DNA from 2 places in the Streptomyces sp. NPDC002513 genome. Region 2 is predicted to be linked to the other one. Evidence: riboswitches for the same ligand, from Rfam matches in the RefSeq annotation. Region 2 holds a riboswitch; the other holds the start of a gene.

Region 1 (4,403 bases), on a different contig from region 2:
TGCTGTGGGTGCTGATCTCCACGGGGCTGACCGTGACCGCCCACCAACTGTGGCGGCGTGACCAGCGCGCCCGTGCCGGCCACGGGGGAGGTGCGTCCCGATGAAGGACGGAGTGAACGGCGTCGCGCTCGGCGTCTTCATCTTCTTCTTCCTGGCCGTCACCGTGCTGGGCTTCCTGGCGGCGCGCTGGCGCAAGGCCGAGAACGAGCACAGCCTCGACGAATGGGGCCTCGGCGGACGGTCGTTCGGCACCTGGATCACCTGGTTCCTGCTCGGCGGGGACCTGTACACGGCGTACACCTTCGTGGCCGTGCCGGCGGCGGTCTACGCGGCCGGCGCGGCGGGCTTCTTCGCGGTGCCGTACACGATCCTCGTCTACCCGCTGATCTTCACCTTCCTGCCCCGGCTGTGGTCGGTGTCGCACCGGCACGGCTACGTGACGACCTCCGACTTCGTGCGCGGCCGCTTCGGCTCCAAGGGGCTGTCGCTGGCGGTGGCCGTCACCGGCATCCTGGCGACGATGCCGTACATCGCGCTCCAACTGGTGGGCATCCAGGCCGTGCTGGACGTGATGGGCGTGGGCGGCGGTGAGAACACCAACTGGTTCGTCAAGGACCTCCCGCTGCTGATCGCCTTCGCCGTGCTGGCCGCGTACACGTACTCGTCGGGTCTGCGGGCCCCCGCGCTGATCGCGTTCGTCAAGGACGGGCTGATCTACATCGTCATCGCGGTGGCGATCATCTACATCCCGATCAAGCTGGGCGGCTTCGACGACATCTTCGCCAAGGCCGGCCATGCGTTCGCGCAGACCAGTCCGCTGACGGGGAAGCCGCGCGGGGCGCTCGCGCCGCCGGAGGCGGGCCAGTGGACCTATGCGACGCTCGCCCTGGGCTCCGCGCTCGCGCTGTTCATGTACCCGCACTCGATCACGGCGACGCTGTCCTCGCGCAGCCGTGAGGTGATCCGCCGCAACACCACGATCCTGCCGCTGTACTCGCTGATGCTGGGTCTGCTGGCGCTGCTGGGCTTCATGGCGATCGCGGCGGGCGTGAAGGTGCAGAACGGGCAGCTCGCGATTCCGCAGCTGTTCGAGAACATGTTCCCGGACTGGTTCGCGGGTGTGGCGTTCGCGGCGATCGGCATCGGGGCGCTGGTCCCGGCGGCGATCATGTCCATCGCGGCCGCCAACCTGTTCACCCGCAACATCTACAAGGACTTCATCAAGCCGGACGCCACGGCGAAGGAGGAGACCCGGGTCTCCAAGATCGTGTCGCTGCTGGTGAAGGTGGGCGCCCTGGTCTTCGTGCTGACGATGGACAAGACGGTCGCCATCAACTTCCAGTTGCTGGGCGGCATCTGGATCCTGCAGACCTTCCCGGCCCTGGTCGGCGGACTGTTCACCCGCTGGTTCCACCGCTGGGCGCTGCTCGCGGGCTGGGCGGTCGGCATGGTCTACGGCACGCTCGCGGCGTACGGTGTCGCGTCCCCGACGCAAGCGCACTTCGGGGGCTCGGCGAAGGAGATCCCGGGCATCGGCGAGATCGGCTACATCGGTCTGACGGCGTTCGTGTTGAACGTCCTCGTCACGGTGGTCCTGACCTTCGTCCTGAAGGCCCTGAAGGCCCCCGAGGGCGTCGACGAGACCAGGCCGGACGACTACACGGCGGACGCGGGCGACCCCGGCGTCCGGGCGGAACTGCCCCCGGCCACGGCCGGCACGGCCCATTAGGGACCCGTGGGTGACGGGCCGTCGGAGAAATCCGGCGGCCCGTTGTCGTACCCGTCCGGCACACTCGCCCTCATGGACATCACCATCCGGCAGGCACTGCCCGTGGAATACGCGGCCCTCGGCGAGCTCACCGCCCGGGCCTACCTCCAGGACGGGCTGCTCGACTTCGGCGAGAACGACGCCTACCTCGGCGAGCTGAGAGACGTGGCCAAGCGGGCCGGCGCCGCCGAGGTGCTGGCCGCCGTGGAGGACGACCGGGTTCTCGGCGGGGTCACCTTCGTACCGGCGGGCGGGCCCATGGCCGACATCGCCGGTCCCGGCGAGGCCGAGATACGGATGCTGGCCGTCGATCACGCGGCCCGCGGACGCGGCGTCGGCGAGGCCCTGGTGCGTGTCTGCGTCGACCGTGCCCGTACGGTCCCCGGCTGTCGGCGCGTGGTGCTGTCCACCCAGCCCACCATGCACACCGCCCACCGCATCTACGCGCGCCTCGGCTTCCTGCGCACACCGGAGCGAGACTGGAGTCCACTCCCGCATCTCGACCTCGCGCTGCTCACCTATGCGTTGACCCTCTGACACGCTCCGGAGCCGACACGGCACAACATCTGGGGGTGACCTCGCGACCCGGCACAAGATGTATGCTCATGCTCGCTGTCGCCGCAGGGGAATCCGGTGCGAATCCGGAACTGTCCCGCAACGGTGTACTCGCGTGCATACGCACGCCTGTTCAGTCCGAGGACCTGCCGACAGCGCGCCCGGCCGACCGGCTCGGGCGCTGACGTCCGGGCCTCGTGGAATGGGCCGGTGGACGCGAGCCCGCGCGCGCTCGTGAGCTGCCCCTGCCCTCCCCAGGCCCCGTGCCGAGCGAGGGAGAGCCCCACGTGACCATCGCGCCAGCCGACCCGGTTTCAGCGACACCGGCTCCGGTGCCGCCCCCGGTGACCGACGGGACCGACGGTCCCGGTGCCGCGCTGCTGCGGACCCTGACCGAGCTGACCGCCGACCTCCCCGACGCCGACCCCGGCCGGGTCGCCGCCGCCGCCGCACGCGGCCGGTCGGCGCGCGCGGACGCCGCGGAACTGCGCGAGCTGGCCACGGAGGCGGCCGCCGGCCTCATCTCCGAGGACCCCGTCTACTCCCGGCTGGCCGCCCGGCTGCTGACCCTCACCATCCGCGCCGAGGCCGCCGCCCAGGGCGTCACGTCGTTCACCGAGTCCGTCGCCGTCGGACACCGAGAAGGCCTCATCGCCGACCGGACCGCCGCCTTCGTGCGCCTGCACGCCGCCCGGCTGGACACCCTCGTCGACACCGGCGCCGACGACCGCTTCGGCTACTTCGGGCTGCGCACCCTGCACAGCCGCTACCTCCTGCGGCACCCGATCACCCGCAAGGTCGTCGAGACGCCCCAGCACTTCCTGCTGCGCGTCGCCGCCGGCCTCGCCGAGGACGACTCGCCCCGCTCGGTGGACGACGTCGCGGCGCTCTACGGGCTCATGAGCCGCCTCGACTACCTCCCCTCCTCCCCCACCCTCTTCAACTCCGGCACCCGGCACCCCCAGATGTCGTCCTGCTACCTCCTCGACTCCCCGAAGGACGAGCTGGACTCCCTCTACGACCGCTACCACCAGGTCGCCCGCCTGTCCAAGCACGCCGGCGGCATCGGCATCGCCTACTCCCGCGTCCGCTCCCGCGGTTCGCTGATCCGCGGCACGAACGGGCACTCCAACGGCATCGTCCCGTTCCTGAAGACCCTGGACGCCTCCGTCGCCGCCGTGAACCAGGGCGGCCGGCGCAAGGGCGCGGCCGCCGTCTACCTGGAGACCTGGCACTCCGACATCGAGGAGTTCCTGGAACTGCGCGACAACACCGGCGAGGACGCCCGGCGTACCCACAACCTCAACCTCGCGCACTGGATCCCCGACGAGTTCATGCGCCGCGTGGGCGCCGACGAGCAGTGGTCGCTGTTCTCCCCCTCGGACGTGCCGGAGCTGGTCGACCTGTGGGGCGAGGAGTTCGACGCCGCCTACCGCAAGGCCGAGGCGGACGGCCTCGCCAGGAAGACCATCGCCGCCCGCGACCTGTACGGCCGCATGATGCGCACCCTCGCGCAGACCGGCAACGGCTGGATGACCTTCAAGGACGCCGCCAACCGCACCGCCAACCAGACGGCCGAACCGGGCCACGTCATCCACTCCTCCAACCTCTGCACGGAGATCCTGGAGGTCACCGACGACGGGGAGACGGCGGTCTGCAACCTGGGATCGGTCAACGTCGGTGCGTTCGTCGCCGACGGGGACATCGACTGGGAGCGGCTGGACGAGACGGTCCGCACCGCCGTCACCTTCCTGGACCGCGTCGTCGACATCAACTTCTACCCGACGGAGCAGGCCGGCCGGTCCAACGCCAAGTGGCGCCCGGTCGGACTCGGCGCGATGGGTCTGCAGGACGTCTTCTTCCAGCTGCGCCTGCCCTTCGACTCACCGGAGGCCAAGGCCCTGTCCACGCGGATCGCCGAGCGCATCATGCTCGCCGCGTACGAGGCGTCCGCCGACCTCGCCGAGCGCAGCGGCCGACTGCCGGCCTGGGACCGGACCCGCACCGCCCGGGGCGTGCTGCATCCCGACCACTACGACACCGAGCTGACCTGGCCGGAGCGCTGGGCGGCCCTGCGCGA
Region 2 (4,403 bases):
CCGCCACCTCACGCAGGAACGCCCGCCGGAAACCGTCCGACTCCAGGGAGCCGTGCCAGTGCGTGCCCCAGCTCTGGCCGAGCCGGCAGCCGTCCAGGAAGGGCTCACCGCCCGTCACCTCGGCGACCCCGTGGTGGATCTCGTAGCCCTCGACCCGCTCGCCGAGCGCCTCGCCGACCGGCCGGGCCAGGGTCTTCTCGCGGGCGAACCGCACCCGCACGGGAAGCACCCCGAGCGCGTCCACCCGCCCCCGGCGGCTCTCGACGTCGTCCTCGATGTGCTCGCCGAGGATCTGGAAACCGCCGCAGACGCCGAGGATCGGGCGCCCCTCGGCGGCCCTGCGGGCAAGGGCCTGCGCCAGCCCCCGCTCGCGCAGCCACTCCAGGGCCCGGACCGTGCCCCGGGTGCCCGGGACGACGACGAGATCGGCGTCGGCCAGCTCCTCGGGCCGGTCCACGAACCGCACGACGACGCCCGGCTCGGCGGCCAGGGCGTCGACGTCGGTGAAATTGGACATGAGCGGGATCGCGCACACGGCGACCCGCAGCACGTCCTCGCCGACGGGCGCGGCCACCGCCGACTCGCGCACAGCGCCCCGCAGGGACACCCGCAGCCCGTCCTCCTCGTCGATCCCGAGGCCGTGCCGGAACGGCAGCACTCCGTACGTCCGCCGCCCGGTGAGCCCGTGCAGCATGTCGAGCCCCGGTTCCAGCAGGGAGACGTCCCCGCGGAACTTGTTCACCAGGAACCCCGCGACCAGCTCCTGGTCCTCGCGGGAGAGCAGGGCGACGGTCCCGAAGAAGGAGGCGAACACCCCGCCGCGGTCGATGTCGCCGACGACCAGCACGGGCAGCCGCGCGGTGCGGGCGATGCCCATGTTCACGATGTCCGTCCGCCGCAGATTGATCTCGGCGGGACTGCCGGCCCCTTCACAGATCACCGCGTCATACGTGCCCCTCAACTCGGCGAGGCAGTCGAGGACCGTGCCGAGGAGCCGCTGCTGCCGCCCGCCGTGGTAGCCGCGCGCGCTCAGCTCGCCGACCGGCTTGCCGAGCAGCACGACCTGGCTGCTCTGCTCACCGCCCGGCTTGAGCAGCACGGGGTTCATGAGCGCGGTCGGCTCGACACGGCAGGCCTGCGCCTGCATGGCCTGGGCCCGCCCGATCTCGGCGCCCTCGCGCGTGACGAACGAATTCAGGGACATGTTCTGCGCCTTGAACGGCGCGACCTTGACGCCCTGCCGCACCAGCCAGCGGCAGATCCCGGCCGTGATGACGCTCTTGCCCGCGTCGGAGGTGGTGCCGGCGACAAGGAGACCGCCGCTCATGAGGTACGTCCCTTCGCGAGAAACCTTCGGGTGAACCGCCGGGCGACGAGACGGCCGGCGACCGTGACGCCGAGCGCGAGCGCGGTCACCCGGCGGGAGAGCCGCACCGCCCGCTCGATGTCGTCGGCGCGCACGGCGCGCCCAGGCGCATTGAGCAGCGGCCGGTGCTCGACGCGCCCCCCGTACGACAGCGTGCCGCCCAGCCGCACCCCGAGCGCCCCCGCGAACGAGGCCTCCACGGGACCGGCGTTGGGGCTCGGGTGCCGTCCGGCGTCCGCTCGCCAGGCGCGCAGGGCTCCCCGCCGGTCCGGGCCCGTCGCCGCCGCGAGGAGCGCGGTCAGCCGGGCCCCGGGCCAGCCCGCGAGGTCGTCGAGGCGCGCCGAGGCCCAGCCGTAGCGCCGGTGGCGCGGCGACTTGTGCCCGACCATGGCGTCAAGGGTGTTGACGGCCCGGAAGCCGACCAGCCCGGGAACCCCGCCCACGGCTCCCCACACCAGCGCGCCCACCACGGCGTCCGAGGTGTTCTCGGCGACGGACTCGACCACGGCCCGGGCGATCCCGTCGGCGTCGAGCGCCTGAGGATCCCGCCCGCACAGATGCGGCAGCCGCGCCCGGGCACCCTCGACGTCCCCGGCCGCGAGGGCGTGCCCGATCACCCGGGCCTCACGCGCCAGCGAAGTCCCCCCGACGACGGCCCAGGTGGCGGCGGCGGTCAGCGCGACGGACGCGGTACGGGAGCGACGCACGGCCGACGCGGCGAGCACCGCGGGCGCCACGGCACCTCCCACGCACACGGCGGTGTGCAGCGCGCCCCATCCCCGGTCGTCCCGCCACAGCACCCGCTCCACGGCACCCGCGGCCCGCCCGAACGCGGCGACCGGATGCCCCCGGCGCGGATCGCCGAGCAGCAGGTCGCCGAGGAGGCCGGCGGCGGCGCCGTACGCGAAGACGCGATCGGCATCCATCGGCTCAGCCGAGCGTGCGGGAGGGCAGAATCCGGGTACGGGTACGGGACCTCGAACGGCAGCCGCGCATGGCGATATGTCCTCACTCAGGGTGTCCACGCCCTGGTTCGACGAGACCGGCGGTGAGAGTTCCTGGCTCCCGGGGCATGGGATGCCCCGGTGACAGTGGCGGGACCGCGCCGGAATCGCACCGGCTTCCTCTCCTGCCGCCGTAGTGGCCCCGGCAGTCCACCACGCCCCCCGAACACCCGTCAACTGGCTCTTGACCTGCGATGCTGCGGTGTGCCGAGGCCCACACCGCTGAAATATCGTCAGCCGCTGGAATCGGCGCTATCTGTTCTCTTTCCCGGCGGGGAACCGGGGAAGACTCAGGGGAACGGCAGCACGAACGCGGAGAGCGCCGACGAGCGGCATTGGGTGATTCGTTGCGGGGAGACGACCCTGGTGTGGCCGGCCTTCGCTGCCCCGGCAGCGGTGGGGCACGGCGCTCGGGAGCGTCGCGGTGAGGACGCCGGTGTCGGTGCGCTGACTGGTGAGACGGAGGTCGGTGTGGTCGGCAGGGTGGCGTTGGGGCGTGTGTGGCGCAAGAGCAGTCATTCGGGAGGTGACAACACCGACTGTGTCGAAGTGGCCGTCCAGGGGGCGCACGTTCTGGTGCGTGACTCGAAACGGCGTACCGGGCCGGTGCTCGTCTTTCGCCGTACCGCGTGGTGTGGTTTGCTGGCTGGACTTAAGGACCCGGCAGTGGACGGTTTCTGAAGGTCCGTCCAGAGGACGGGAGGAACCCGCATGGGGGACGGTGCTAGGGAAGTCCCGGAGCGCGCGGGAGGTTCCCGCACCCCGCGATCCGCGCTGTGGGCGGCGGCCCCGCTGGCGCTCTTCTCCCTGACCACGGGGGTGTTCGCGGTGGGTGTCGGCGCGCTCGCCGCACTGCTCGTGCCGGGGTCCACGGCACGAGTCCTCGTCTGGCTGGTGGTGACGATCGTCGCGGCGGCCTGCGCCGGTCTCTGGTGGGGCCTCACCCCGGTCACGGAACGTCTCCGTGTTCTCGGCGTTCTCGGCGTTCTCGGCCGGGCTGCGGCGACGGGTCGTCCACGGGGCTCGGGGACCCGCTGACCTCCGCGACGCGCGCCGCTTCCGGGCGGCCGCGCAGCGCCCGGCCGACCCGTGCGGCGAGGGCGGTGACGACGGCCGCGCCGAGCGCTCCGAGCACCGTCTCGGTCAGGGGGGTCAGGGCGTCCGGCCCGAGGTGGGGCGCCACCCGGGCCGACACGGCGACGCACAGCAGCAGCACGCTGCCGCACGTCGTGCCCAGCAGCAGACGGGTCGCGGACGGGCGTGTTCCGCCCTCGCCGGAGGAGTCCCTCTCCTCCGCGAGGGGCCCCGCCCCGGCCGGGGCGGAACCCGCGGGGGAGCCGGGCGGGTCACCCGCCGCCGGGAAGCGGAACGCGCGTAGCTGCCTGTACCACGCAAAGAACCCGAGGACCGCCATGGGTCTTTCCTCCCCGTTGTCCGCCCGGGCTGTCCGTCCCGGGCTTCAGTTGTTGTCGAGACTCTCCTTGACCGCGTCGATCAGCTCGATCATCCGGTCGCCCTCGTACGCCTTGGTGCTGATGTCCTCGAAGCATTCCTGGTAGCGGGCCGTGAGGCCGAGGTCGTCACGGTTGGCGACGCTTCCGGTGGCGCCTTCGAGGTAGAGCAGGTCGTCGCCGTCCGTGAAGCCGAGCAGAGTGAAGGACGCGCCCATGCTGTAGTGCGCGCCGGCCGTGAACGGCAGCAGGCGCAGGCTCACCCGGGGATGCCGGGACATCGTCTTGAGGTGTTCCAGCTGCCGGCGCATCACCCCCGGCCCGCCGATGACCCGCCGGACGACCGCCTCGTCCAGGACGATCTGCACGTCCGGGCCGTTGTCCCCGTCGAAGATCCGTTCCTGGCGGGTCGTGCGCAGCTCCGCCGAGCGACGGGCCAGCTCCCCGTTCTCGCGGGGAGCGAGCTGGGCCAGTGTGTAGTCCTCGATCTGCAGCAGCGAGTAGATGACGGAGGGGTGGTAGAAGCGGATCGAGGTCGCGGCGCTCTCGTAGCCGAGGTACTGGGCGAACTGCGGTCGCACC

What was found. A riboswitch is a leader RNA that binds a small molecule or an ion and turns the genes downstream of it on or off. The one in region 2 is predicted to bind cobalamin.
Region 1: linked by a shared signal. The riboswitch ahead of ACWD5Q_RS23925 (ribonucleoside-diphosphate reductase subunit alpha) and the one ahead of ACWD5Q_RS20310 (cobalamin biosynthesis protein) in region 2 are both predicted to bind cobalamin.

The regions. Positions count from the first base shown of each region.
Region 1 is NZ_JBSFXK010000040.1:9,421-13,823, reverse strand. Features, by position in the region: gene ACWD5Q_RS23940 (DUF3311 domain-containing protein) at 1-104, shown strand, start outside; gene mctP (monocarboxylate uptake permease MctP) at 101-1,729, shown strand; gene ACWD5Q_RS23930 (GNAT family N-acetyltransferase) at 1,802-2,305, shown strand; cobalamin riboswitch at 2,368-2,491, shown strand; gene ACWD5Q_RS23925 (ribonucleoside-diphosphate reductase subunit alpha) at 2,611-4,403, shown strand, end outside.
Region 2 is NZ_JBSFXK010000030.1:9,745-14,147, reverse strand. Features, by position in the region: gene ACWD5Q_RS20315 (cobyric acid synthase) at 1-1,327, opposite strand, end outside; gene ACWD5Q_RS20310 (cobalamin biosynthesis protein) at 1,324-2,292, opposite strand; cobalamin riboswitch at 2,399-2,541, opposite strand; gene ACWD5Q_RS20305 (DUF397 domain-containing protein) at 2,575-3,051, shown strand; gene ACWD5Q_RS20300 (hypothetical protein) at 3,320-3,784, opposite strand; gene ACWD5Q_RS20295 (helix-turn-helix domain-containing protein) at 3,830-4,403, opposite strand, start outside.